Regions from separate parts of the Klenkia sp. AC732 genome, predicted to be linked through region 2. Evidence: riboswitches for the same ligand, from Rfam matches in the RefSeq annotation. Region 2 holds a riboswitch; each other region holds the start of a gene.
The links. A riboswitch is a leader RNA that binds a small molecule or an ion and turns the genes downstream of it on or off. The one in region 2 is predicted to bind S-adenosylmethionine.
Positions count from the first base shown of each region.

Region 1: linked by a shared signal. The riboswitch ahead of thrC (threonine synthase) and the one ahead of AC0IVP_RS12195 (LLM class flavin-dependent oxidoreductase) in region 2 are both predicted to bind S-adenosylmethionine.
Region 3: linked by a shared signal. The riboswitch ahead of AC0IVP_RS10690 (bifunctional o-acetylhomoserine/o-acetylserine sulfhydrylase) and the one ahead of AC0IVP_RS12195 (LLM class flavin-dependent oxidoreductase) in region 2 are both predicted to bind S-adenosylmethionine.

Region 1 is NZ_CEEDOS010000070.1:1,888-8,345, reverse strand. Features, by position in the region: gene AC0IVP_RS21205 (GAF domain-containing protein) at 1-270, opposite strand, end outside; gene AC0IVP_RS21200 (GAF domain-containing protein) at 374-1,336, opposite strand; gene thrC (threonine synthase) at 1,459-2,745, opposite strand; SAM riboswitch class I at 2,764-2,891, opposite strand; gene AC0IVP_RS21190 (HAD family hydrolase) at 2,940-3,773, shown strand; gene AC0IVP_RS21185 (ABC transporter permease) at 3,792-4,655, opposite strand; gene AC0IVP_RS21180 (alpha/beta fold hydrolase) at 4,652-6,458, opposite strand, start outside.
Region 2 is NZ_CEEDOS010000022.1:7,594-14,051, reverse strand. Features, by position in the region: gene AC0IVP_RS12205 (pyridoxal phosphate-dependent decarboxylase family protein) at 1-463, opposite strand, end outside; gene AC0IVP_RS12200 (NtaA/DmoA family FMN-dependent monooxygenase) at 825-2,189, opposite strand; gene AC0IVP_RS12195 (LLM class flavin-dependent oxidoreductase) at 2,200-3,411, opposite strand; SAM riboswitch class IV at 3,428-3,538, opposite strand; gene AC0IVP_RS12190 (methionine ABC transporter ATP-binding protein) at 3,912-4,919, shown strand; gene AC0IVP_RS12185 (methionine ABC transporter permease) at 4,916-5,575, shown strand; gene AC0IVP_RS12180 (MetQ/NlpA family ABC transporter substrate-binding protein) at 5,595-6,410, shown strand.
Region 3 is NZ_CEEDOS010000018.1:56,570-63,027, forward strand. Features, by position in the region: gene AC0IVP_RS10660 (mechanosensitive ion channel family protein) at 1-208, shown strand, start outside; gene AC0IVP_RS10665 (hypothetical protein) at 205-708, shown strand; gene AC0IVP_RS10670 (zinc-binding dehydrogenase) at 721-1,737, opposite strand; gene tatA (Sec-independent protein translocase subunit TatA) at 1,775-2,101, opposite strand; gene AC0IVP_RS10680 (MarR family winged helix-turn-helix transcriptional regulator) at 2,142-2,564, opposite strand; gene AC0IVP_RS10685 (ABC transporter ATP-binding protein) at 2,649-4,439, shown strand; SAM riboswitch class IV at 4,483-4,600, shown strand; gene AC0IVP_RS10690 (bifunctional o-acetylhomoserine/o-acetylserine sulfhydrylase) at 4,646-5,938, shown strand; gene metX (homoserine O-acetyltransferase MetX) at 5,943-6,458, shown strand, end outside.

The DNA of each region.
Region 1 (6,458 bases), on a different contig from region 2:
CGCCGACCGCGGGCCGGTGGCCTGCGCCGTCGGCTGGACGGCGAGGCCGGTCCAGGTGTCCTCGGTGATCCGGCAGATGGTCCAGGCGTCGACGCCACCCAGGCTGCCCAGCAGGGCCAGGGCGGCGTCGGCCCCGGGCAGCGCGCCACGGGACCACACCGACCCTGACACCGGCAGCGCCGGACCGGCCGATCTCGTGTCGAGCACCTGCACGGCCGGGGCGACGGACATGTCGTCGTCCCAGTCCGGTGCCACGGGGGACGACTGCACCTGCCTCACCACGACCCACCTCTGTTCCCGTATCGCGTCGTTCCGGATCGACAACTGCCTTATCGGCAGGTGATCCGGGGCGTGCGACCACCGGGTGGCGGGGTCAGCCCGAGACCCGCCCGGCCCGGACCCGCAGCAGGGCGTCCTCTGCCCGGCGCCAGGTCCCGACGACGTCCTCCTGGGGTTCCCGGACCGCCCAGCCCGCGGTGGCCGTGTACCCGGCCGCACGCAGGGCGTCCTGGGCGAGGACGGCGGTCGCGCCCGGGTCGAGGTCGTCGAGGTCCCCGCCGACGACGCCGAACTGACGGCCACCGACCCGGCTCAACGCGACCTCGCCGAGCGCCTCGCGGAGCACGTGCCCCGCGCGCCGCAGACCGCGGGCGGTGCGCACCAGACCGATGTCGACCAGCACCACGGAGAGGTCCTCGGCCAGGTGCACCGCCCGCTCCGCCTCGTCGTGCAGCAGCAGGCCCCAGCCGCGCCGGTCGGGCAGGCCGGTGACGTCGTCCCGGCTGCGGAGGGCCTGCTCGATGCCCGCCCGCCGGTCGTCGACCACGGCGTCCAGCGCGGTGGCCAGCTCCCGGCCCAGGACGTCGGCGACCAGCGCGAGGCGCGCCGCGAGCCGGTCGTGGTCGACGCCCGTCCAGCGCGCCGCGGAGTACCCGCACACGCTGCCCAGCAGCTGCCCGTCGAACCGGCGGAGCGGGGCACCGACGTAGGCGGAGACGCCGTGCTGGCGGCCGACGGCCCGCAGCTCGGGGTCGGTGTGCCGGCGCAGGTCGCGGGCCAGCACGGGCCGCCGGCCGACCAGCAGGTGGTGGCAGGCGCTCTGCTCGACCGGGACCGGGTGGCCCACGAGGGCCGGCCCGGTCCTGGACCGGGACGTCACACCGGTCCAGGACCGGTCGGTCATCCGGGCCACGGTGAAGACGTCGAAGTCCTCGGTACCGGCGAGGTCGGACACCGCCACCCCGGCGGTGGCGGCGAACGCCTGCCCCAGACCGGGCCGGTCGGACACCGGCGCCGGCACGGGCGTGGAGCCCACGGACCATCCGGACATGCTCATCGCGTCTCCCGCATCTCACCGTCCGGAACTATTCCGGACGAATGCGTTCTACATCGACACGAGCGGGCCGGTCTTGAGCAGTGCGGGCACCCTCCCCCCGAGGAGGGAGGGTGCCGCCGACCTCAGGAGATGAGGCCGGCCTGGCGCAGCGAGCGCAGCGAGGGGTCCACCCGGTGGGTGGGGCCCACGACGGGCATCAGCGGGTCCAGGGTCTTCAGACCCTCCCCGGTGTTCAGCACGACGGTCTCCGCGGCCGGGTCCAGCAGGCCACGCTCCACCAGCTGGCGCAGCACCGCCGTCGTCACCCCGCCGGCGGTCTCGGCGAAGACCCCGGTGGTCCGGGCCAGGTCCCGGATGCCCTCGACGATCTCGGCGTCCCCGACCCGGCCGACCGAGCCGCCGGTGCGCCGGATGGCGTCCAGGGCGTAGGGCCCGTCGGCGGGGTTGCCGATGTTCAGCGACTTGGCGATCCCGGTCGGCTTGACCGGCTTGACGACGTCCCAGCCGTTCTCGAACGCGGTGGCGATCGGGTCGCAACCGGCGGACTGCGCGCCGAAGACCTTCCACTCGGTGGCCTCGACGATCCCGGCGGCCGACAGCTCGCGGAAGGCCTTGTCCACCTTGGTCAGCAGCGACCCCGACGCCATCGGGATGACCACCTGGGCCGGGATCCGCCAGCCGAGCTGCTCGGCGATCTCGTAGCCGACGGTCTTGGACCCCTCGGCGTAGTAGGGGCGCACGTTCTGGTTGACGAACGCGCAGTCCTCGAACTCGTCGGTCTCGGCGAGCTCGCTGGTGAGCCGGTTGACCTCGTCGTAGGAGCCGTCGACGGCGATCAGCGCCTGGCCGTAGACCGCGGACTGGACGATCTTCCCCGGCTCCAGGTCGCTGGGCACGAAGACGAAGGAGGGCAGCCCGTTGCGGGCGGCGTGCGCGGCCACCGAGTTCGCCAGGTTGCCGGTCGAGGCGCAGGCGATCTTGGCGTACCCGAAGCCCTTGGCCGCCGTCGCGGCCAGGCTGACCACCCGGTCCTTGAAGGAGTGCGTCGGGTTGGCCGAGTCGTCCTTGACCCACAGCGGGGCGGTGAAGCCCAGCTCGTCACCCAGGCGCTGGGCGCGCACCAGCGGGGTCATGCCCGGGTCCAGGCTGACCCGGGAGTCCGGGTCCTGACCGGTGGGCAGCAACGCGCTGTAGCGCCAGATGTTCTGCGGGCCGGCCTCGATCTGCTCGCGGGTCACCGCGCGCATCAGCTCGGGGTCGTAGTCGACCTCCAGCGGACCGAAGCACTCGGCACACGCGTGCTCGGCGATCAGGCCGAACGTGGCACCGCAGTTGCGGCACACCAGGCCGCGGGCGGGGTTCGGGGGCACCGGCTGCGCGATCGCGCCGGTGGCAGTGGGAGCGGTCATGGTCATACGACGACTACCTCCTCATCTTCCCCGCGTCGGGCCGTCGAGCCGCGCAGGACGGAAGGGGCACCTGCTGCCCGCGTGGGTGCGGGCGGTGGTTGCCGGGGCTTCAGCGGGCCGTGTCCCTCTGCCCCTCGTGATGAGTGGAACGTCGGCCACCGTACCGGACCAGGGGCTCCGGCAGGATGACCTGCATGACCGCCGCGATCGTGTACACCGACCTCGACGGCACGATGGTGGGGCCGCGGGGCTCCTTCTTCCACACCGCCGGCCGCGAGCTGACCGACTCCCCCGCCGCCGCCCTGCTGGACCTGCACCGGGCCGGGGTGCCGCTGGTGCTGGTGTCCGGGCGCACCCACGCCCAGCTGCTGGAGGCCGGCCGGGTCTTCGCCGTCGACGGCCACGTCGCCGAGCTGGGCTCGCTGGTCAGCTGGGACGGCGGCCGGGAGACCCACCTGCTCACCGGTGCCCTGCCCGAGGAGCACGCCGGTCGCACCCCGATGGACGTGCTCGCCTCGCTCGGGGTGGTCGACGCCCTGCTGGCCGAGCACCCCGGCCGGGTGGAGTGGCACGCGCCCTGGCACGCCACGCACTCTGCCGACGCCCTGCTCCGCGGCTGGCTGGACACCGTCGCGGTCGACGACTGGCTGGCCGCACGTGGCTGGGGCTGGCTGACGGTCAAGGACAACGGCCGCGTCCCGCGCACCTCACGGATGACGCTGGACGGCGACGGCGACGGCGACGGCACCGACCCGCACGTCTACCACCTGATGCCGCGCGGCATCGACAAGGGCGCGGCCATCGCCTGGGACCTGGCCCGCCGGGGCATCGACCCCGCCGACGCCGTCGCCGTCGGGGACTCCGTCAGCGACCTGGAGATGGCGCCGTCGGTCGGCCGGCTGTGGATCACCGCCAACGGCGCCGCGGTGGAGGGGATGCCGGCGGCCATCGCGGCCCTGCCGAACGCCACCGCCACCCACGCCCCGATGGGCGAGGGCTGGGCCCAGGCCGTCCGCGCCTCGCTCTGACCCCGCTGGGGCCCTCCCTCAGCTGGTGACGTCGCGGCGGGCGAAGTGCCGGAAGGCCAGCGCGGTGAACACCGCGGCGTAGAGCAGCGACTGGATGACGCCGCGGTAGAGGTCACCGCTGTCGACCGGGGTCTGCAGCAGGTCCGTCCAGGCGAACTCCTCCGCCGTCGGGAAGTAGTCCCGGACGCTGCCCAGCTGCTCGACCTGGTCGAGGATCGCGAAGACGAACATCGTGAACACCGACCCGCCGACGGCGGCCAGCGGCGCGTCGGTGACCGTGGACAGCCAGAACGCCAGCGTGCCGACGACGAGCAGGTGCACGGCGAGGTAGCCGACCATCCCGGCCAGCCGGAGCAGCCCGTCGCCCTGGCCGATGGTGATGCCGATCGGCGTCTGGATGTCCTCGAACCCGAACGCGATCCCGCCCGCGACGACGGCCACCACGGTCACCGTCAGCAGCGCCGCCACCGACATCACCAGCGCGGCCAGCCACTTCTGCCGGAGCAGCCGCATCCGCGGGACCGGGGTGGCCAGCGCGTAGCGCAGCGACCCCCACTGGGCCTCGCTGGCCACGGTGTCGCCGAAGAACAACGCGTACACCACGACCAGGAAGAACGACGTCGTCGCGAACAGCACGAAGAGGGTGAAGTTCAGCCCGGACGACGTCGCGACGTCCACCAGGTTGAGCCGGCTGTTGGACTGCGCGTCCTCGCTGGCGCCCAGCTGGAGGGCGGCGATGAGCAGCAGCGGCAGCGCGACCATCAGCGCGAAGACGCCGATGGTGCGTCGCCGTTTGAACTGCCGGCGCAGCTCGACCGACAGACGCAGGGTGCGCTCGGGCCGGTAGCCGGCGACGGCCCCGGTGGACTGGACGGTGCTCACGAGCTCTCCCCCACCAACGACAGGAACGCGTCCTCCAGGCGGCGGCGCGGGGTGACCTGGTCGACGCCGATGCCGGCGCCCACCAGGGCGGTGACGGCGGCCGCCCGGCTGGTGCCGCCGAGCTCGAGCACCAGGCCCTCGTCCGAGCGTTCGACCGAGGTCCCCGGCAGGGCGCCCAGCACCTCGACGGCGCGGTCGGTGTCGGCCGGGTCGTCCAGCACGACCAGCACGGCGCCGCCGGTGCCGATGATCTCCTCGACCGTGCCCTCGGCGACCTTCTGGCCCTTGGCCATCACGACGACGTGGCTGCAGGTCTGCTCGATCTCGGCCAGCAGGTGGCTGCTCACGATGACCGTGCGACCGGTCTTCGCGTAGTCCTGCAGCACCTCGCGCATGGCGTGGATCTGCGGCGGGTCCAGCCCGTTGGTGGGCTCGTCGAGGACCAGCAGGTCCGGCAGCCCCAGCATGGCCTGGGCGATGGCCACGCGCTGGCGCATGCCCTGGGAGTAGGACCGGACCCGCTTGTCCAGCGCCGTCCCGAGGCCCGCGATCGCGATGGCCTCGTCCAGGTGGGCGTCCTCGGCCGGCCGGCCGGTCGCGGCCCAGTACAGCTCCAGGTTGTCCCGGCCGCTCAGGTGCGGCTGCAGCCCGGTGCCCTCCACGAAGGAGCCGAGCCGGGACAGCACCGGGGCGCCCGGGCTCGCCGGGTGGCCGAAGACGGAGATGGTGCCCTCCGTCGGCCGGATGAGGCCCATGAGCATCCGCAGCGAGGTGGTCTTGCCGGCGCCGTTGGGGCCCAGCAGGCCCAGCACCTGGCCGCGGCGGACCTCGAAGGACAGGCCCCGGACGGCGGTGAAGCCGTCCTTGTAGGACTTGGTGACGCCCTCGAAGCGCAGCGGCACGTCCTCACCGTCGGGCTCGACGACCGAGAGCTGCCGGCGGCGCCGGGCACCCCACAGCCTCGCCACGACCACCCCCAGCACGCCCAGGCCGGCCAGCACGCCCAGCAGCACCCACCAGCGCGAGGAGGAGGACTCCCCCACCACGGCGCCGTCGACGGTCGGTGCCGCCAGCGCCGCGCCGTCGGCCAGCGCGACGGTGTAGACCCCGGCCTCGGCCGGGGCGGCGAACGCCTGGTCGGTGGAGGAGACCAGCACGCGCATCACGTGACCGGTCTCGAACCGGTGCACGATCCCGGGCAGCGTCACCTCGACCTCGGTGGGGGCGGTCGGGTCGGTGGACAGCCCGGTCAGCGCCAGCGGAGCGACCAGCCCCGACGGCAGGGTCTGCGAGCCGTCGGCGGCCACGTCGTAGAGCTTGGCGAACAGCGTCGCGGTCCCGGTCGGCGAGGACACGGCCAGCGTCACCGTGGAGGCACCGACCACGTCGGTGGCGGCGTCGAGCGGCGCGGAGTCGAACGCGGCGAACTGGCCGGGGATCTCCACCGTCGTCCCGCCCAGGGCGGCGGTGACCGCACCCAGTCCGGGCACCGTGGTGATCGCGGCCGGGTTGCCCCCCGGCGGTGTGACGACGGGGAACACGGTGCCCGACAACGGCACCGAGACGCGCTCGGCGGGCTGCGCGTCACCGATGCCCGGGTAGGCCGCGGCCTCCTCGGTCTGCGACCCGCCCTGCACGCTGCCGACCGCGGCACCGACGCCGGTGGGCACCGGGTAGCTGAAGCCGGTGCCCGGGTCCTCGCCCTGCTCGCGCAGGTGGAAGTCGAACCAGCCGGCGACGAGTTCGCGCAGGTCCTCGGTGGTGCCCTCCGAGGCGCTCTCGTCGTGGCCGCCGTCGTACCAG
Region 2 (6,458 bases):
CGTCGGCGTCGGGGCCCAGACCCGCGCGGTCGGCCAGCCAGCCGACCAGTCGCTGCTCGATCAGCGTGGCGCCGGCGGACTGGTCCCAGGTGTCCAGCGAGCTGTTCACCGCGCTGGCCAGCGCCTCGGCGGCCAGCGCCGGCAGCACGACCGGGCAGTTCAGGTGCGCCAGGTAGGTCGGCTCGTGGAACCAGACGGCGTCGTGGAGCCAGAGCCGGGACAGCTCGTCGAGGGCGGCGGTGGTGTCGGTGAGCGGGGTGTCCAGGTCGACGGCGGCGACCTGCGGGGCCAGCGCGGCGGGGCGGACACCGGTCTGCGGTGCGTCGACGGCGGCCAGCCGTCCGGCGACGAGTCCGACGGCCTGGGACATGGTGGCGCGGTAGGCCTCGCGGGTGTCGGCGGTCAGCAGCTGGTCCACCGACGTCCGGCCGGGGCTGGGCAGGGTGGCGCGGGGTGTGGTCACGGGGGTCGTCCTCGAGGGCTCGGGCCCGACCCCGTCAAGGGGCCGGACGGCGGCGCTGCGGGGGGCAGCTCGGAGTCGCTCACTAAGGTGAGGCTCACCTAAGTCGGCTGACGCCGGCTCGTCAACCGGACTCCACAGTCCGGTGGCCCTGCCACCGGGCGGCTCCGCGCTGCCTGCTCAGGGCGGGGAGCTGCCCCGTCCCGGCCCTCCTCGCGACTGTGGCCGCCCCCCCACCCGCACCCGCGCCCGCGGTCAGGACGGCGGTGGGCTGGGCGTGTTCGGTGGCCCCGGTCGTGGCCCCGGTCCGACGTCCCGGCCGTCCCCGCGGGTGGGCAGGAACCAGTGCGCCTCCACGGTCGGCTCAGGAGGCCGCGGCCGCTGCCCCACCGGGCTGTCGCAGCGGCAGCCCGAGGTGCTCGCGCAGCGTCGTCCCCTCGTAGTCGGTGCGGAACACCCCGCGCTCCTGCAGCAGCGGCACGACCTGCTCGACGAAGGGCGCCAGGCCGCCGGGGGTGATGTGCGGGGCCAGCACGAAGCCGTCGCTGGCGTCGGCCTGCACGAACTCGTCGATGGTCGCCGCGACCGTGGCCGGGGTGCCGATGAAGGACTGCCGGCCGGTCACCTCGACGATCAGCTCGCGGCTGGTCAGCCCCTCGGCCTCGGCCTTGGCCCGCCACTCGTGCGCGGTGGCCACCGGGTCGCGGTGCATCCGCACGCTGGCCCGGCCCCGGGCGATGGTGTTCTCCCCGACCACCGGGTCGACCGAGGGCAGCGGACCGTCGGGATCGTGGTCGGAGAGGTCCCGGTTCCACAGCTGCTCGAGGAACGCCACCGCCGTCGCGGGGGAGACCTGCGCCATCCGGACCTCGTGCGCCAGCTCGGCCGCCTCGTCCTCGGTGTCACCGAGGACGAAGGTGGCCGCGGGCATGATCAGCAGCTCCTCGCGGGTGCGGCCGAACCGGGGCAGCCGCCCCTTCACGTCCGCGTAGAAGGCCTGGCCGGCCTCCAGCGTGCTGTGCCGGGAGAAGATGACGTCGGCCGCGGCGGCGGCGAAGTCCCGGCCCTCGTCGGAGTCGCCGGCCTGGAAGACCACCGGGCGGCCCTGCGGGCTCCGGGGGACGTCGAACTGGCCGGCGATGTCGAAGAAGGCGTCCCGGTGCGCGAAGGCCCCGGGGTGCGGGTCGGCCAGGAACGTGCCGCTGTCCTTGTCCGCGACCACCTCGTCGCCCCGCCAGGAGTCGAAGAGCTCCAGCGCGGTCTGCAGGAAGGACCTCGCGCGGTCGTACCGGTCGGCCTGGGCCAGGAAGCCGCCGCGCCGGAAGTTCTCGCCGGTGAACGCGTCCCAGGAGGTCACCACGTTCCAGGCGGCGCGGCCGTCGGAGAGGTGGTCGAGGGTGGCGAACTGCCGGGCCACCTCGTAGGGCTCGTTGAACGTGGAGTTGATCGTGCCGGTCAGCCCGATCCGCTCGGTGACGGCGGCCAGCGCGGCCAGCACGGTGAAGGTGTCGGGCCGGCCGACGACGTCCAGGTCGTAGATGCGGTCGTTCTGCTCGCGCAGTCGCAGGCCCTCGGCCAGGAAGACGAAGTCGAGCTTGCCGGCCTCGGCGATCTGCGCGAACTCGCGGAACGAGTCGAACTCGATGTGGCTGCCCGAGGCGGGGTCGCTCCACACGGTGGTGTTGTTGACGCCGGGGAAGTGCGCGGCGAGGTGGATCTGCTTGGGCATCGCGGGCTCCTCAGGCGTTCGTGGGCTGGGCGGCGTAGCGGTTGGCCGGGCGGCCCAGGCCGAGCAGCCCGCGCAGGGTGTCGGCTTCGTACCCGTTGCGGAACAGGCCACGGCGCTGCAGCTCGGGCACCAGGCCGCGGGTGATCTGCTCCAGGTCGTGCGGGAGCGTCGCCGGGCGCAGCCGGAAGCCGGTCAGCCCGGCCTGCTGCCACTCACCGAGCAGGTCGGCCAGCTGGGACGGCGTCCCGGTGAACACGTGGGCGTCGCTGGTGAACGCGACGCCGGCCCACTCGTCCAGCCGCTGCAACCTCTCCCGGGCGGTGGCCTCGTCCTCGTCGAGCGCCACGACGAGGTCACCGAACACGTGCACGGTCTCCTCGGCGCGACCGGCGTCGGCCTGCTCGCTGCGCACCGCGGCCACCAGCCGGGCGGCGTCGGCGGCGTCGGTCGGGGTGACGAAGCCCAGGTCCGCGGAGCGGCCGATCAAGCGCCACGGCACCTCGGCGTGCCCGAGCGCGGCGACGACCGGCTGGCCCTGCGGCGGGCGCGGGGTGATCGAGGGCCCCCGCACCGAGAACGAACGGCCCTCGAAGTCGACGTGGTGCAGCTTGTCGACGTCGACGAACCGGCCGGTGGCGGCGTCCCGGATCTCGGCGTCGTCCTCCCAGCTGTCCCAGAGCCGGCGGAGCACCTCGACGTACTCGGCGGCCTCGTCGAACTGGTCGGCGACGAACCGCTGGACCTCCGGGTCGTCGTGGCGGTCCCGGCTGACGGCCGGCACCTCGCGGCGGCCGAAGTGCCCGGCGGTGTCGGCGCGGACCGCGACCTGCACCCGGACCCCGGCCCGCCCGGTGGACACGTGGTCCAGCGTGGCGACGGCCTTGGACAGGTGGAAGGGCTCGGTGTGCGTGGTGACCGCCGTCGGGAGGAAGCCCAGGTGCCGGGTGGTCGGGGCGACCCGGGCGGCCAGCAGCACCGCGTCCAGGCGGCCGCGGACCCGGTCGGTGCGGTCGTCGGGGGCGAAGGGGTCCTCGGAATGCAGCTGCAGGGCGTCCTCGATGGTCACCGCGTCGAGCAGGCCACGTTCGGCCTCGGCGGCCAGGTCCACCCAGTACCGGGCGGTGAGCAGCTCGCGGGGGCGGGCGCCGGGCTCCCGCCAGGCGGCCGGGTGCCAGCCGGCGCCCTCCAGCGCGGCGACGAGGTGCAGGGGCGTGTGGGTCATGGCTCTCCTCGTGCTGTGTCCCCGCTTGCGGAGGTGGACGCCTCCGCCGGGTCATCACCTGGGGCACCCCGCCGGGACGGGGGGTTGCCGGTCAGCAAGCCAGGGCTCGATGCTGACGCTCTCGACCGGCCACGACGCTAGCCAACGCCGCCGACCGTTGTCCACTTCCCTCATCGGTCTAGTAGGGATTGACGGTGCGATCGTCGGCCGAATGGGCGAGGGGCCTTCCATCCGGAGGCGTCGGTGGGGTGAGAACCCCCTCACACAAACCCCACCGGGTTTGTAGGGATAGCGCACGGCCGTGCACCATGGCGGGGTGCCCCGGCTCCTCCTGACGCGCGACCTCGCCGTCGACCACGCCGGCACCGCCAGCTGGCTCTGTCGCTGACCCCGTCGGCCCTCCCGTGGCCGTCCGCACCTCCGCTCCACCCCCGCGCCGCCGGGTCGGCCGTGCCCGTGTGCCGTCCCGCGGGCCCCCACAGCCAGGAGACCCCCTCCCCGTGATCGAACTGTCGAACGTCCGCAAGGTCTTCCCGGCCGCCCGCGGCGGCCAGGAGGTCGTCGCGCTCGACGGCGTCGACCTCGCCGTCCCCGCCGGTGACTTCGCCGGCGTCGTCGGTCCTTCCGGGTCGGGCAAGAGCACGCTGATCCGGCTGGTCAACCTGCTGGAGCGGCCCACCTCGGGCTCGGTGACCGTCGACGGCCGGGTGCTCACCGACCTGTCCGCCGAGGAGGTCCGGAAGGCCCGCAGCTCGATCGGCATGGTCTTCCAGCACTTCGAGCTGATGGACTCCCGGACCGCGGCGGAGAACGTCGAGCACCCGCTGGAGCTGGCCGGTGTCGGCCGCGCGGAGCGGCGGCGCCGCTCGGGGGAGCTGCTGGACCTGGTCGGCCTGGCCGAGCGGGCCACGGCCCGGCCCGCGCAGCTGTCCGGCGGGCAGAAGCAGCGGGTGGCCATCGCCCGCGCGCTGGCCGCCCGGCCCACGGTGCTGCTCTGCGACGAGGCCACCTCCGCACTGGACCAGGCCAGCACCACCGGCGTGCTGCAGCTGCTGCGCCGGGTGCGCGACGAGCTGGGCCTCACCGTCCTGCTCATCACCCACGAGATGTCCGTGGTCAAGGCGGTCTGCGACTCCGCGGTGCTGCTGGAGGCCGGCCGGGTCGTCGACGGCGGCCGCCTCGACGAGGTGCTGTCGCGCGGGGACTCCCCACTGGCCGAGGCCCTGCTGCCGGCCCCGCTGGCCGACGACCGGGACACCGGGACCCTGGTGCGGGTCACCGTCACCGACGCGGCCCCCGAGACCCGGGTCCTGCAGGCGCTGGTCGGCGGGCTCGGCCTGGACGTCGAGGTCGCCGGCGGCTCGGTGGAGACCGTCGCCGGCGGCCGGCACGGCCGGCTGCTGCTGCGGGTCACCGGCGCCGACCAGAGCGGCCTGGACGGCGCCCTGGAACGGCTGCGCGGTGCCGGGTCCCGGGTCGAGCGCGTCGTGGCCGGGGCGGCCCGATGAGCGACTGGTCCCGGATCTGGCCGCAGCTGGCCGACGCCACCGGCGAGACCCTCTACATGGTCGCCGTCTCCGCGGTGGTCACCGTGCTGCTGGGCATCCCGCTCGGCGTGCTGCTCACCGTCACCGGACCCCGCGCGCTGGCCCCGCACCCGGTGCTGCACCGGGTCCTCGGCCTGGTCGTCAACCTGGGGCGCTCGCTGCCGTTCATCATCCTGCTGGTGCTGGTCGCCCCGCTGACCCGTGGCCTGGTCGGCACCACCATCGGCTCCACCGCCGCGATCGTCCCGCTGACCATCGGCGCCGTCCCGTTCCTGGCCCGGCTGGTCGAGACCAGCCTGCGCGAGGTCGCGCACGGCAAGGTCGAGGCGGCCCTGGCGATGGGCGCCCGCCGCCGGGACGTCGTCCGCACCGTGCTGCTGCCCGAAGCGCTGCCCTCGCTGGTCGCCGGCGTCACCGTCACCGTCGTCGCGCTGATCAGCTACTCGGCCATGGCCGGCGCCATCGGCGGCGGCGGCCTGGGCGACTTCGCCATCCGGTTCGGCTACCAGCAGTTCCGCACCGACATCACCCTGCTCACCGTCGCCCTGCTGCTCGTCGTCGTCCAGGCGCTGCAGTTCGGCGGCGACACCTGGGCGCGCCGACTGGCGCGTCGCTGACCACCCCATGGAGAACCTCGTGCGTCGCCTCGCCCTGACCCTGTCCGCCCTCACCACCACCGCGGTCCTCGCTGCCTGCGGCGGTGGGGACGCCGAGCTGTCCGGCGCCGACGAGCCGCTGCGCGTCGGTGCCTCGCCGGTCCCGCACGCGGAGATCCTGCGCTTCGTGGAGGAGAACCTGGCCGAGGACGCCGGGCTGGACCTCGACGTCGTCGAGTTCACCGACTACGTGCAGCCCAACGTCGCGCTGGACGACGGCTCGTTGGACGCCAACTTCTTCCAGACCGTGCCCTACCTGGAGGAGCAGGAGTCGACCGCGGGCTACGACTTCACCGCCCTGGAGCCGGTGCACGTCGAGCCGCTGGGCATCTACTCGCAGTCGCTGACCGACCTGTCGCAGCTGGAGCAGGGCGCGACCGTGGCGATCCCGAACGACCCCACCAACGCCGCCCGCGCGCTGCGGCTGCTGGAGGCCAACGACCTGGTCGTGCTGGCCGACACCGGTGACGCCGCCCCCACCTCGCTGGACGTGGAGAGCAGCCCGCTGGACCTGGAGATCTCCGAGGTCGAGGCGGCCCAGGTGCCCCGCTCGCTGGCCGACGTCGACATCGCGGTGATCAACGGCAACTACGCCATCGACGCCGACCTGTCCCCGGCGCAGGACGCCCTCGCGCTGGAGGAGGCCGAGGGCAACCCCAACGCCAACCTGGTGGTCGTGCGCGCCGGTGACGAGTCCGACGAGCGGATCCAGACCCTGGAGGAGCTGCTGCACTCCGACGAGGTGCGCCAGTTCATCCTCGACGAGTACGACGGCGCGGTCATCCCCGCGTTCTGACCCGCACGGCCCCGGGCCGGGCAGCTCCTCGCGGGGCTGTCCGGCCCG
Region 3 (6,458 bases), on a different contig from region 2:
CCCCAGCGTCATGGGCGTCACCAGCCTGGGCCTGGACGAGGTCAACGTGCGGATCGTCGCGCGCACCCTGCCCGGCAAGCAGTTCGACGTCGGCCGGGACCTGCGGTCCCGGATCGCGCTGGCGTTCCGCCGCGAGGGCATCGTCGTGCAGCCGCAGCTGCCCGAGGAACCCGTCACCCGCCACGACCCGCGCGAGGTGTCGTCGTGACCGACGCCTCCGGTCGGCAGCCGACCACCCCCGTCCCGCAGCTGACCACCGAGCCGGTGGCCCGGCGGGCCCGGATCTGGCCGAGGAAGGTGCCGGCCCGGATCGGCCGCGCCCGCACCTCGACCGTCGTGCTCGCCGTGCTGTTCCTGGGCCTGTTCGTGCTGTGGATCGGCGTCCGGCCGGCGAACACCGACGGGGTGCCCGCGACCCCGGCGAGCTCGACGACCGGGGTCGAGCAGCCGGCCCCGACCACCGAGCCCCCGGCGACGACGTCCGAGCCGGCGCCCACGTCGACAGCGGAGGAGACCACGACCACCCCGCGCACGACGACGTCCCGGCCGACGACCACGGCGCCGACGACGACCACCGACGAGGACGAGCCGACGTCGACGCCGACGACCACCGCGCCCGAGCGGACGACGGCGGCGCCCAGCACCACCCGCCCGGCCCCCACGACCACCGCGCCCGCACCGACGTCGGCCGCCGACCCGACCGACTGAGCGACCGCCCGGTCAGAACCGGGTGACGACCGTGACCCCGGGGGTGCGGCCGACGTCGACCAGGGCCTGACCGGCCTCGTCCAGGCTGATCTCGCGGGTGACCAGGTCCTGCGGGCGCAGTCGGCCGGCGGCGATCATCGACAGCATCGCCGGGTAGTCGTGGGCGGCCATCCCGTGGCTGCCCAGCACGGCGAGCTCCCGCGCTACCACCAGCTCCATCGGGACGACGGCCCGCCCGGCGGCGGGTGGCAGCAGCCCGACCTGCACGTGCCGGCCGCGCGGGCGCAGCGAGCGGATGCCGGCCTCGCAGGTGGCCGGGGAGCCCAGACAGTCCAGCGCGACGTGCGCGCCCCCGCCGGTCAGCTCCGCGATGCCGGCCGGGTCGGCGAGCACGTGCTCGGCGCCCATCGCCGCGGCCAGCTCGCGGGCCCCGGGCGAGGGGTCCACCGCCACCACCCGCGCACCGACGGCGACGGCGACCTGCACCGCGGACAGCCCGACGCCCCCGCAGCCCAGGACGGCGACCCACTCCCCCGGCGCGACCCGGCCCACGCCGGTGACCGCCCGGAAGGCGGTCGCGAACCGGCAGCCCAGCGCGGCGGCGGTGCTGGACGGCAGGTCCTCCGGCAGCGCCACCAGGTTGACGTCGGCGGCGTCCAGGGCGACGGCCGAGGCCATCGAGCCCCAGTGGGTGAAACCGGGCTGGGTCTGGCGCAGGCACACCTGCTGGTCGCCGTCCCGGCAGGGCGGGCACGTGCCGCAGGCGCAGACGAACGGCGTGGTGACCCGGTCCCCGACCGACCAGCTGCGCACCCGGTCACCGACCGCGACGACGGTGCCGGCCAGCTCGTGACCGGGCACGTGCGGCAGGACGACGTCGGCGTCGTGGCCGGACCAGGCGTGCCAGTCGCTGCGGCAGACCCCGGTCGCCCCGACCTCGACCACGACCCCGTCCGGGGCGGGCGTGGGGTCGGGCACCTCGCGGACCGTCAGCGGTCCGCCGAACTCCTCGAACACCAGGGCGCGCACGCACCCACCCTGCCCGACCCGTGCCGGGACGGGGAGATCAGGAGGTGGCGTGGGTGGGCTGCGCCTCGGCGTGGGCCCGGGCCGCGCGGGCGCGGGCCTCGAGCGCGGCGGTCTCGGCCGCCGTCGCCTCCCGCTCGAGGGCCGCTGCGTCGACCGGGGCCTGGACCGGGGCCGAGACCGGGGCCGGCACCGGCGTGGCCGGGGACGACGCGCGGGCGTCGTCGTCCTTCATGCCGCCCATCTCGCCCTTGAAGATGCGCAGCGACCGGCCCAGGGAGCGGGAGGCGTCGGGCAGCTTCTTGTAGCCGAAGAGCAGGAAGACGGCCAGCACGATCAACGCGATCTCGGCGGCACCCAGGTTCATGCCCCCAGGGTGCCCGCTCCGGCTGTGGAGCAGCTGGACGTCAGGTGTCCACGAAGCGACGGAGCAGCCGGGCCAGCTCGGCGCGGTCGTCGGCCGGCAGCCGGGACAGCGCCTCCCGGGCGTCGGCGGCGCGGGCCGCGCGGACCTCGGTGAGCACCCGGGAGCCCTCCTCGGTGAGCCGGACCAGGACCGCCCGCCGGTCGGTGGGGTCCGGGACGCGCTCGACCAGGCCACGCCCGGCCAGGCCGTCGACCACCTCGGTCGCCGACCGGGGGGCGATGTGCAGCGACTCGGCCAGCCCGGACAGCCGCAGGCCCTCCGCGCGGGCGACCACCATCAGCGCCCGAACCTGGTGCGGGGAGAGGTCCCAGGGCTCCAGCGCCTCGCGCCAGCGGCCGCGCAGCGACCGGGCGGCCCGGACGATCAGCTCACCCAGGTCGTCGTCGGGGGCGGGGGCGGACACGGCGGGAATGCTAACGGACTTGCCGTTGCTACCTCACCGTGAGGTAACCTCAGCATCGTTCCACCGACAGAGAGGGGGACGTGGATGCCACGCCCCGAGGGCCGGCCCGACCCGGCAGACGAGACCCAGCTCGAGCGCTCCCCCGTGTCCCTGCGACGCGTGCTGGCGCTCTTCGCCCCCCACCGGCTCCAGGTGGGCACCGTCATGGCGCTGATCGTGCTCAGCTCGCTGATCGCCCTGGCCACCCCCTTCCTGGTCCGCACCGTCATCGACGACGCGCTCCCGCACGCCGACGTCCGGCTGCTCGCCTGGGCCGTGGCCGGCATGGTCGCCGTCGCCGCGTCCACCGCACTGCTCGGCGTCGTCCAGACCTGGCTGTCCACCACCGTCGGCCAGAAGGTCATGCACGGCCTGCGGACGTCGGTCTTCACGCACCTGCAGCGCCAGTCGCTGGGCTTCTTCACCCGCACCCGCGGCGGTGAGGTGCAGTCCCGGCTGACCAACGACATCGGCTCCATGCAGTCGGTGGTCACCTCGACCGCCACCAGCCTGGCCTCCAACGCCACCACCGTCGTCGGCACCGTGGTCGCCATGGCCGCGCTGAGCTGGCGGCTGTCCCTGCTGTCCCTCGTCGTGCTGCCGCCGGCGATCTGGCTGACCCGCAAGGTCGCGCTGATGCGCCGCGAGGTCACCGGCGAGCGCCAGCGCCGGATGGCGGACATGCAGACCCAGGTCGAGGAGGGGCTGTCGATCTCCGGCGTCCAGCTCGGCAAGACCCTGGGCACCGGCCCGGCGCAGTCCCAGCGCTTCGCCCGCACGTCGGAGGAGCTGGTGGCCCTCGAGGTCCGCTCCCAGCTGGCCGGCCGCTGGCGGATGGCCTCGATGAGCATCGTGTTCGCCGGGATCCCGGCGCTGATCTACCTCGTCGCCGGCCTGCCCGCGACGTCGGGTGGCATGACGATCGGCACGCTGGTCGCCTTCACCGCCCTGCAGGGGACCCTGTTCCGCCCGCTGATGGGCCTGCTGGACGTCGGCGGTCAGCTGATCACCTCGATGGCGCTGTTCAGCCGGGTCTTCGAGTACCTGGACCTACCGGTGGACATCGACGACCCGGCCGAGCCCGTCGCCCTGCCGCACGTGCGCGGCGAGGTCCGCCTCGAGCACGTCGGGTTCTCCTACGACGGCGCCCGCGCCGCCCTCACCGACGTCGACCTGGTCGTCCCGGCCGGCAGCACGCTGGCCCTGGTCGGCGAGACCGGCTCGGGCAAGTCGACGCTGGCCTCGCTGGTGTCCCGGCTCAACGACGTCACCACCGGCCGGGTGACCATCGACGGCGTCGACGTCCGCGACCTGTCGCTGGCCGAGCTGGCCCGGGTGGTCGGCGTGGTCAGCCAGGAGACCTACCTGCTGCACACCACGATCCGGGAGAACCTGCGCTACGCGAAGCCCGACGCCACCGACGCCGACATCGAGCAGGCCGCCCGGCGCGCCCAGGTGCACCAGGTCATCGCCGCGCTGCCCGACGGCTACGACACCATGGTCGGCGCCCGCGGCCACCGGTTCTCCGGCGGGGAGAAGCAGCGGCTGGCCATCGCCCGCACACTGCTGCGCGACCCGCGGGTGCTGGTGCTCGACGAGGCCACCAGCGCGCTGGACAACGAGACCGAGCGCGCCGTGCAGGCCGCCCTCGACGAGGTCGCCCGCGGCCGGACGACGATCACCATCGCCCACCGGCTGTCCACCGTCCGGGACGCCGACACCATCGCGGTGCTCGACGCCGGGCGGGTGCTCGAGCAGGGCAGCCACGACGAACTGGTCGCCCGCGGCGGCCGGTACGCGCTGCTGGCCGGGGGCACGGCGGCCGTCCCCGCCTGACCCAGGGTGACGCGGGCCGCCGGGTCGTCCTACGATCGTCACGGCTCACGAGAGGCAGCGACAAGCACCTGGCTGGCTGCCCGGCAACCGCTACTCCGTCTGCGGTGCTCCAGGGGAAGAGCCGGTGTGGACGGCGCCCGCCGTCCGCGCAAGCGACGGAGTGCCCGTACGCCCGGGCCCTCCCGATCACCAGGAGGACGTGGCGCATGACCGACCCCAGCGGCTGGAGCTTCGAGACCCGGCAGATCCACGCCGGAGCGAGCCCCGACCCCACCACCGGCGCCCGCGCGCTGCCCATCTACGCGACGACCAGCTACCAGTTCCGCGACAGCCAGCACGCCGCGGACCTGTTCGCCCTCGCCGAGATGGGCAACATCTACACCCGCATCATGAACCCGACGCAGGACGCGCTGGAGCAGCGCGTCGCGTCGCTGGAGGGCGGTGTCGCCGCCCTCGCCGTCTCCTCCGGGCAGGCCGCGGAGACCCTGGCGATCCTCAACCTGGCCGAGGCCGGGGACCACGTCGTGGCCTCGGCGTCGCTGTACGGCGGCACGTACAACCTGCTGCACCACTCGCTGCCCAAGCTGGGCGTGACGGTGTCCTTCGTCGAGGACCCCGACGACCCGCAGGCCTGGCAGGCCCTCGTGCAGGACAACACCCGCGCCTTCTACGCCGAGACGATCGGCAACCCCAAGGGCGACGTCCTGGACATCTCCGCGGTCAGCGAGGTCGCGCACCGCAACGGCGTGCCGCTGATCGTGGACAACACGATCGCCACCCCGTACCTGATCCGGCCCATCGAGTTCGGTGCCGACGTCGTCGTCCACTCGGCGACGAAGTACCTGGGCGGGCACGGCACCGCCGTGGCCGGCGTGATCGTCGACAGCGGCAACTTCGACTGGACCGGGGGCAGGCACCCCATGTTCACCACCCCGGACCCGACGTACAACGGCGTGGTCTACGCCGACCTCGGCGCCCCGGCGTTCGCGCTCAAGGCCCGGGTGCAGCTGCTGCGCGACCTCGGCCCGGCCATCTCGCCGTTCAACGCCTTCCTGGTGGTGCAGGGCATCGAGACCCTGTCGCTGCGCCTGGACCGGCACGTGGCCAACGCCCAGCGGGTCGCGGAGTGGCTCGAGGCCCGGGACGAGGTGGAGTCCGTGCACTACGCCGGGCTGCCGTCCTCCCCCTGGCACGCGGCCGGCAAGAAGTACGCCCCCAAGGGGACCGGCGCCGTGCTGGCGTTCGAGATCGTCGGGGGCGTCGCCGCCGGCAAGGCGTTCGTCGAGGCCCTGGAGCTGCACAGCCACGTCGCCAACATCGGCGACGTGCGCAGCCTGGTCATCCACCCGGCGTCCACCACGCACTCCCAGCTGACCCCCGAGGAGCAGCTGACCGCCGGCGTCACCCCGGGCCTGGTGCGCCTGGCCGTGGGCCTGGAGGGGATCGAGGACATCCTCGCCGACCTCGACGCCGGGTTCCGCGCGGCGAAGAGCGCCTGAGCCGGTGACGGGGGTCCGGGAGACCGCTGCCCGGGCCCCCCACCGCTCCGGCGGCTGGGTCGAGGGGGACCCGGTCGGCGACCGGCGCTTCGTCGACCTCGGGCCGCTGGACCTCGAACGCGGGGGTCAGCTGCCCGAGGTCCGGGTCGCCTACGAGACCTGGGGGACGCTCGCGCCCGACGGCGCCAACGCCGTGCTGGTCGAGCACGCGCTCACCGGCGACAGCCACGTCGTCGGGACGACCGGCCCCGGGCAGCCGACCCCCGGCTGGTGGGACGGCCTGATCGGGGACGGCGCACCGCTCGACGGGCGGTTCGTGGTCTGCGCCAACGTGCTCGGTGGCTGCCAGGGCACGACCGGGCCGTCGTCCCCGGCTCCGGACGGGCGCCCGTGGGGCTCCCGGTTCCCGGAGCTGACGATCCGCGACCAGGTCGCGGTCGAGGCCCGGCTGGCCGACGCGCTGGGCGTGGGCACCTGGTCGGCGGTGATCGGCGGCTCGATGGGCGGCATGCGCGCCCTG